2 regions of the Mediterraneibacter torques genome follow, and region 2 is predicted to be linked to the other one. Evidence: predicted binding sites of a transcription regulator. Region 2 holds the regulator's gene; the other holds the start of a gene.
The links. The regulator NrdR, encoded in region 2, represses ribonucleotide reductase genes. The targets are predictions, from matches to a motif close to CACAANATNTTGTG.

Region 1: the regulator NrdR is predicted to act here: its motif matches at 2,212-2,225, upstream of nrdD (anaerobic ribonucleoside-triphosphate reductase).

What each region holds. Positions count from the first base shown of each region.
Region 1 covers NZ_CP172594.1:1,415,267-1,419,697, forward strand. Annotated here, with positions in the region: gene nrdD (anaerobic ribonucleoside-triphosphate reductase) at 1-2,074, opposite strand, end outside; gene ACH9UM_RS06610 (sodium:alanine symporter family protein) at 2,577-3,995, opposite strand; glycine riboswitch at 3,998-4,129, opposite strand; gene ACH9UM_RS06615 (endo-alpha-N-acetylgalactosaminidase family protein) at 4,279-4,431, opposite strand, start outside.
Region 2 covers NZ_CP172594.1:2,427,723-2,432,153, forward strand. Annotated here, with positions in the region: gene ACH9UM_RS11370 (CobW family GTP-binding protein) at 1-515, opposite strand, end outside; gene ACH9UM_RS11375 (exodeoxyribonuclease III) at 540-1,292, opposite strand; gene truA (tRNA pseudouridine(38-40) synthase TruA) at 1,395-2,177, opposite strand; gene nrdR (transcriptional regulator NrdR) at 2,186-2,635, opposite strand; gene ACH9UM_RS11390 (PRC-barrel domain-containing protein) at 2,694-2,948, opposite strand; gene ACH9UM_RS11395 (DUF3783 domain-containing protein) at 3,117-3,491, shown strand; gene ACH9UM_RS11400 (DUF975 family protein) at 3,559-4,431, shown strand, end outside.

The sequences.
Region 1 (4,431 bases), 1.0 Mb from region 2:
CTACATTAAGAGTATCCTGATTGCGGTTTCCGCAGTGCGGACATTCCCACTCAAGCTTTCCATCTTCAGACGTCACGATCTGGATCTCTCCGTCGAATCCACATTCCTGACAATAATCACTCTTCGTATTCAGTTCCGCATACATGATATTATCATAAATAAAACGGATTACCTGAAGAACCGCCGGAATGTTGTCCTGCATATTCGGCACTTCTACATAACTGATCGCACCGCCTGTGGAAAGCGCCTGAAACTGGGATTCAAATTTCAGTTTGTCAAACGCATCGATCGGCTCACATACATTAACGTGATAACTGTTCGTGATATAACTCTTATCCGTCACACCCGGAATAATACCGAATCGTTTCTGAAGGCATTTTGCAAATTTGTATGTCGTACTCTCAATCGGAGAACCGTAAATACTGAAACCTATATTTGTCTCCTCTTTCCATCTGTCGCACGCTTTATTCATGTATTTCATTACGTCAAGCGCAAATTGTGTAGCCGACGGATCTGTGTGCGATTTTCCCGTCATATATTTCACACATTCGTAAAGTCCGGCATATCCAAGAGAGATCGTAGAATATCCGCCATAAAGCAGATTATCGATCTTCTCCCCTTTTTTCAGACGTGCCAGCGCGCCAAACTGCCAAAGGATCGGAGCCGCATCCGAAAGAGTTCCTTTCAGACGGTTATGTCTGCACATAAGAGCCCGGTAACAAAGATCCAGTCTCTCGTCAAACACTTTCCAGAATTTGTCCTCATCTCCGCCGGAGGACAATGCTACGTCCACAAGGTTGATCGTCACAACTCCCTGATTAAAGCGTCCGTAAAACTTATAATTTCCGTTTTCGTCTTTCCACGGGCTAAGAGCGCTTCGGCATCCCATAACCGGGAAGCAGTTTCCTTCTTTTAGTTCTTTCATCTTTTTCTCGGAAATATAATCCGGAACAAGACGTTTTGACGTACATTTTGCCGCAAGCTCCGTCAGATAGAAATACGGAGAACCTTCGTCGATATTATCTTCTTCAAGCACATAGATCAGCTTCGGGAACGCCGGCGTCACCCATACGCCCGCTTCGTTTTTCACGCCTTTATAACGCTGCTTTAACGTCTCTTCGATGATCATCGCAAGATCTTTTTTCTCCCGCTCATCTTTCGCTTCGTTCAAATACATAAATACTGTAAGGAACGGAGCCTGACCATTCGTCGTCATAAGCGTGATCACCTGATATTCGATCGTCTGAACGCCTTTTATGATCTCTTTTTTTAAGCGGCCTTCCACAATATCATTGAGCACCTGCTTCGGATAATCGATCCCTACCATTTCCATTTCCTGAAGGACTTCCGCACGGATCTTATCTCTTGATACCTGAACAAACGGCGCGAGATGCGCAAGCGAAATACTCTGTCCGCCATACTGGTTGCTCGCCACCTGTGCGATGATCTGTGTCGCAATATTACATGCCGTTGAAAAGCTGTGCGGTTTCTCTATCATTGTTCCGCTGATGACCGTTCCGTTCTGGAGCATATCTTCCAGATTGACAAGATCACAGTTATGCATATGCTGCGCATAATAATCCGAATCATGAAAATGGATGATACCCTCTTTATCCGCTTCGACAATATCTTCCGGCAAAAGCATTCTCTGCGTCAGGTCACGGCTGACCTCTCCTGCCATATAATCTCGCTGCACGCTGTTGACCGCCGGATTTTTATTGGAATTTTCCTGTTTGACATCTTCGTTATTGCACTCAATAAGTGAAAGGATCCTGTTGTCCGTCGTATTTGCCTTACGCACAAGCGATCTCTTATAACGATATCTCACATACCGTTTTGCCAGTTCAAATGCTCCTGTCGCCATGATCTGGTCTTCCACAAGATCTTGTATCTCTTCAACCGAAACCGCACGGTTCAGTTTATTGCACTTAAACTCGACAAACTCCGCAATATCTTCTATCTGCGAATCGGTCAGACTTCTCCCTTCCGATGATGAATCCGCTTTTGTCACTGCAATTACGATCTTCTTAATGTCAAATACTTCTTCGGCTCCGTTTCTCTTGATAATCTTCATATTTCGCCTCTCCTCATCTATCTTTTTTTCAGATGCTTTTCCGCTTTCTCCGCCTTTTTGCGTATTTCACGGAACATTTTCCTCATGTCTTGCATCGCACGGCTGTCATATCCCGTGCTGTCTAAAATCTATTCTAATACAAAATATAGTATAATGCAATCCCCAAAACACATGATAATGTATTTTCAGAACAAGCCTGTTTTTATGAAAGATTGTCGTTTTTAAGGGAATATTTCCGTTTCCTTTTACACAAATAAACTTCACAAATAAAATTATCTGTCACTTTCCCGCAATCCGAATCCCAAACCTGTTAAATCCGACAGATTTCAAGCAAATATAAAAAATCATCTTATCGCTCACAAAACAATCGCTCATCATAATATAAAAAGATATCAAAAATAAGACCGCCTGTAGCGGAAAAGCCATTTTCCCACTGCAGACAGCCTTATATACTGTACAGATCTTTTTGTATTTACAATCTTTATTATGTAATCTTATCTGCTTATTTGCTTTGCTTTTTTTGTCTTGCGAAATAATCTTTCGTCTCTCTTACGACAACACCGCTTAACGCCAAAATCGCGATCAAGTTCGGAAACGCCATCAGCGCATTAAAAATATCCGCGATATTCCAAACGGCCGCAACCGTCATATATGGTCCGATAAATACTGCAAGAATATACAACCAGCGGTACCCTTTTACTACGGATTTATTTCTGTTAAAAAGATATTCGATACATCTCTCACCATAATAGTTCCATCCAAGTATTGTAGTGAACGCAAAAAATACAAGGCAGAGCATCAGTGAGAACGAAGCTACGATCGGAGGGAACGGCAGGCCTTTTTGGAATGCCGCCACCGTAATTTCAACGCCTTCCAGTTCCGGGTTCATCCATGTACCCGCTATCACAATGGAAAGGCCTGTCATTGTACAAATCACTATCGTATCGATAAATGTTCCTGTCATAGACACAAGTCCCTGACGAACCGGCTCTTTTGTCTTTGCCGCCGCTGCTGCGATCGGCGCACTTCCAAGACCGGATTCATTTGAGAAAATACCACGGGCGATTCCTTTTTGCATCGCAACGACCATTGTTCCCATTGCCCCGCCTGCCAAAGCGCTGCCCGTAAAAGCTGATTTTATAATAGATACAAGCGCTGCCGGAACAGCCGTAATATTTGTAATAATAATGATCGCTCCAAGCGCCACATAAAGCACTGCCATAAACGGAACGACAATTTCCGATACTTTCGCGATTCTTTTAATTCCGCCGATCACGACAAGGCCGACACAAAGTGTCAAGATCAACCCAGTCACAACCGTAGCCATCGTATAGTCATGACCAAAGGCAGAAAAAACAACGTTTGATGACTCTGGATCAAAGAAGTTTTTCACCGCTGACGAAATACTGTTTACCTGCGTAAAAGTACCGATACCGAAAAGGCCGACACCGGCTCCGAAAAATGCAAAGATTTTAGCCAGCCATCTCCAGTTCTTTCCCATTCCGTTTTCAATATAGTAAAACGGTCCTCCGAGAACATGTCCGTCTTTGTCGATCGTGCGATATTTGATAGCCAGAAGACCTTCGGCATATTTTGTAGCCATTCCGAAAAACGCCGCGATAACCATCCAAAACAGCGCTCCCGGACCTCCTGCTGCCAATGCAGTTGCGACTCCTGTGATGTTTCCCGTTCCGATCGTTGCCGATAACGCCGTACAAAGCGCTCCGAAACTGGTTACTTCACCCTGTCCGTCCTCTTCATTTTTAAACATAAACTTTAGGGCTTTCCCGAGATGTCTTATTTGTAAAAGACCCAGCCGGGTTGTGAGAAGAAATCCTGTAAACAGGATCAGAATGATCAACGGCAGACCCCACACCGCTCCGTCGATCACCTTAATGATTTGGTCGATTTGCTCTAACATTCCTTTATACCTCCATCCTTTTGCCTGAGAGACTCGCGGCGTCTGCCTTAAAAACAGAATATACCGCTTACACCTTCGGCGCTCTTTCACCGGCCTCGCCACAGCCGATAAAGAGACTCTCCTGAGTTTTCTCTTTCGCGCTTTAACACGACATAGTTCAGAATAACATGGAAAGTATAAAAAAGCAAGAAAAATCGCCCGAACCTCAAACGATCCGAGCGATTTTTCTATTTATAAAGGCTTTTGCAACCTTCTTTTATACCGTGCCTTGCGATCGACACAATTACTGACGACGTCTTTTTCTCTCAAAAAATGCCGCTGCCGCTGCAAATAATCCGAAGATACCTGCCGCTCCCCATCCAAAGAAGGATGTCGCGTCTCCCGTCTGAACAGCCTGACCTTTATTCGGTGCACCCGGGTTCTTATTGTCCGTTGT
Region 2 (4,431 bases):
AATTCTCTTAAAATAGCAATACTTTCTTCGATCTTTTCCGGTTTTGCCTTATCTGTCCTGCTCAAAATAACCGCGCCCGCATATTCTATCTGATTACTGAAAAATTCACCGAAATTTTTTCTGTAAATTCTGCATTTCGTCACATCCACAACAGTCGTAAAACTATTTAACTTAGCGTCGATCTCACTTTGTACGTCTTGAACCGCCTTTATGACGTCTGATAATTTTCCGACCCCCGACGGTTCTATCAAAATACGATCCGGATGATAAGTATCCACAACTTCTCTCAAAGATTTGCCGAAATCTCCGACAAGAGAACAACAGATACAACCCGAATTCATTTCCCTGATCTCGATTCCTGATTCTTTTAAAAATCCGCCGTCAATCCCGATCTCTCCAAACTCATTTTCGATAAGAACAACCTGTTCTCCCGCAAACGCCTCCGAAAGCAGTTTTTTAATAAGCGTTGTTTTTCCAGCTCCTAAAAAGCCCGAAATAATATCAATCTTTGTCATTTCAAACAACCTCCCATATTATATTCAATCCATATCCAGCTCAATAGGACAATGATCCGATCCCATCACATCTGTCAAAATCTTCGCATCTTTCAGACGCTCTTTCAAACTTTCCGAAACACAGAAATAATCGATCCGCCATCCGGCATTTTTTGCTCTTGCGCTGAAGCGATACGACCACCAGGAATAAATTCCTTCCCGATCGGGATAAAAATACCGAAACGTATCAATAAATCCCGCGTCAAGAAGTTCGGTAAACTTTCCTCTCTCCTCATCTGTAAATCCGGCATTTTTTCGATTTGTCTTTGGATTCTTCAGATCAATTTCCTTGTGCGCCACATTCATATCTCCGGTTACGATGACCGGCTTTTTTTCTTCCAGTTTTTTCAGGTACATACGAAAATCATCTTCCCATCTCATGCGGTAATCAAGTCTCGCCAATTCATTTTGCGAATTGGGCGTATATACCGTAACAAAGTAGAAATCTTCAAATTCGCATGTGATCACTCTGCCTTCCTGATCATGTTCTTCGATTCCGATACCGTAAGTTACAGACAACGGTTCCTTTTTCGTAAACACCGCCGTTCCCGAATATCCTTTTTTCACCGCATAATTCCAATACTGATGATATCCCGGCAAATCGAGTTCCAACTGCCCTTCTTGCATCTTTGATTCCTGTATGCAGAAAATATCCGCATCTGCCTCAGTGAAAAAATCCAAAAAACCTTTTTGCACACACGCTCTTATTCCATTTACATTCCACGAAATAAATTTCATTATCATCCACCTCTCTCACATAATATTAATATCACTCTGATAGAACCTGTTTCCGGGTAAAGCATAAAAGGACAGATGCTTTCACTACCTGTCCCTCTCTTCTCATTCATACCGTACTTCTCTCAAAAAAAGTCCGCCTGCCGGAGCCAGAAACCCCGCTTTTGATCTGTCTCCTGTCAAAAGCGCCTCTTTCACACTTTCGGCGGTACGTTCCCGCATCCCGACTTCAAGCAAAGTTCCTGTCAATATTCTCACCATATGATACAAAAATCCCGTTCCGTCATATCGAATGACAATACAGTTTCCATTCCCGATCTGATCGGATTTTCCGCACGGCAAAAAGTCTTTTCTTTCATCTCTGATCATGATCGAGTAAATCGTACGTCTGACAGATCTGTTATCTTTTTTATCCGTATACCCCGCAAAAAAATGTGTGCCTGTCAAATATCCGGCCGCCTCCCTCATCCTTGCAAGATCCGGTTCTCCCGGAAAATGACCGCTGTACTTCCGTGTAAATACATCTTGTTTGATCCCCGTATCGATCCGATATTCATAAACTTTCCCTACCGCACTTTTCCGGGCATGAAATCCGTTCTTCACAAGCTCCACATCAAGGATGCGTATATCAGGCGGAAGACACCCGTTCATTTTTTCCGTAAACAAAGCCGTATCCACTTTTCCCGGCAAAACAACGCTCGCAGTCTGGCCGCTTGCATGAACTCCGGCATCGGTTCTCCCGGAGCCGTCGATCTGCACCTGATATCCTGTGCAGTTTTCCAGCGTCTCTTCCAAAATCCCCTGTATCGTCCGATCTGTATCTGACTGCCTCTGCCAGCCTTGATAGTTTGTCCCGTCATAGGCGATCGTCAATTTATATGTTCTCATAATTTTATCTACTGCAAAAACTTCTTAAGCTCGTCCATAAATGTGCCCGCATCTTTAAACTCTCTGTACACAGAGGCAAAGCGTACATATGCTACCGGATCAAGCTCTTTTAGTTTTTCCATAACGATTTCCCCGATCTCACTGCTCGGGATTTCTTTCTCCTCACGATTAAAAATCTCAAGTTCGACCGCATCGATCGTTTTCTGGATTGCTTCTGCGGGAACAGGGCGTTTATAACATGCGCTCAATACACCTTGTTCAATCTTAGACCGTTCATACTGCTCTCTGTTATTATCTTTTTTTATAACAATGAGCGGAATCGTCTCTACTTTTTCGTATGTCGTAAATCTTCTGCCGCATTCATCACACGAACGTCTTCTTCTGATCGAGTTTTTATCTTCTGCAGGACGAGAATCAATCACTCTCGTATCCGGATTTCCACAATATGGACATCTCATGAGCATTTCCGCCTTTCTCTTTCCATTTTCTATATGCGCAATTATTATACCACACGCTTTAAAATTTTTGCAAAAATTTTTCTTCTTTAATCTCCACAAGCACGATATCCGGACCGATCTTTTTTATGCAGGAAAAGGGAATCACATATTCACAATCTGTCCCGAAAAATCCGCATATTTTCCCCGGTCCGGGTATTACGATCGCCTCGATTTCTCCTGTACATATGTTGATCTCCACATCTGCGATACAGCCGAGACGCCTTCCGCTGCATACATTGATCACTTCTTTTTCCTTCAGTTCACAGATTCGCATACCGCCTCACCGCCATTTTACGCTCTTCTTAATTTATTATATGAACGAACAGTTCCACCATGCACAAAGCCGCAATCCATTTCTCTTTCTTTTTTCCAGTTTATGCGATACAATAACATCAGTAAAACAAATAAAAATATATTTATATAAAATGAAAGGATTTCACACATGAAAGAAATGATCTTATTATTTAATCCACCGGCAAAAGAACAACTGCTGAAAATCCGTTCTGCCCTGCTGCCTCTGCATATCCGCATACAGCTTATCAAACCGGAACAGTACAATCAGCCGCTCGGATATCTTGCCGGCATGAAAGATATCTCTCCTGTCGAAGGAAATTACGCCGGAGAGGAACTTCCGGATACAATGTTTCTCTTCTCTTCTTTAAGCAGCAGCCGTCTCGATCAGGTTCTGGCAGCCCTTCGCAAAAGCGGAGCCGGCCCGTTCCCGTATAAAGCCGTCCTGACTGCAACTAACAGCAAATGGAATGCTCTTGACTGCTTCAACGAGATTCGTCGCGAACATGAAGCACTCCATCCTTAAAACACTTTTTTCAAACCAATCAGGCAGACTGCCGATATTGTTATAACTTTAGAGGGGGACTATCATTATGTGGAAACAAAAAACATTAAAAAAATCTTCTAAATCATGCATGAAACCGGCGTATACAAGGATGGTTTCCGTCTGTTTCATTATCTCTTTGCTTACGACAGCATACCCTGTTTCCACAACATTTTTAAATCTGCAGAAACTTTCCGGTCCTGCCTATACAGACGCCGCATTTTCTCTTAGCATTACGAATTCCGAAGCGTTTGCCGAAACACTCGGTCTGATCTTAGGCGGGAACGCTTTTCCAAAACTTTTACAAAATACTGTATTTCATGTATTTTCTTTTGTGATCGATCTATGTTCCGCCGGCATATCCATATTTTTTAATGTCCTTAGAACAGTCAATGCATTTTTTACAGAACCGTTAGGCACATCTTTTGTATTTCTTATAATAGGACTGTGTATAACATTTCTCTATCAACTGTTTGTGAACTATGTGCTTATCATCGGAGAAATGCGGTTTTTTCTTGAAGTACGCAAATACAAAAGAACTTCTATCTCAAAGATTTTCTTCTTATATAAACTTCGGTGTATAGCCGCCCCTGTGTGGGTCATGTTCTGCAGATCTGTATTTCAGTTTCTTTGGAATTTCACGATCGCAGGAGGGATCATAAAACATTATGAATATGCCATGATCCCGTACATACTCGCCGAAAATCCAAAAATAAGCCGAAAAGACGCCTTCTTTTTATCCAAACAGCTCATGAATAAAAACAAATGGCGTGTGTTTCTGCTGGACTGCTCTTTCTTAGGATGGAAGATCTTATCAATCTTAACACTCGGTATTCTTGACTTCATATTTGTCAATCCATATATTACGGGATGTAAGGCTGAACTTTATGCGTCGCTTCGCAGAGACTATGTCCTCTCGCGG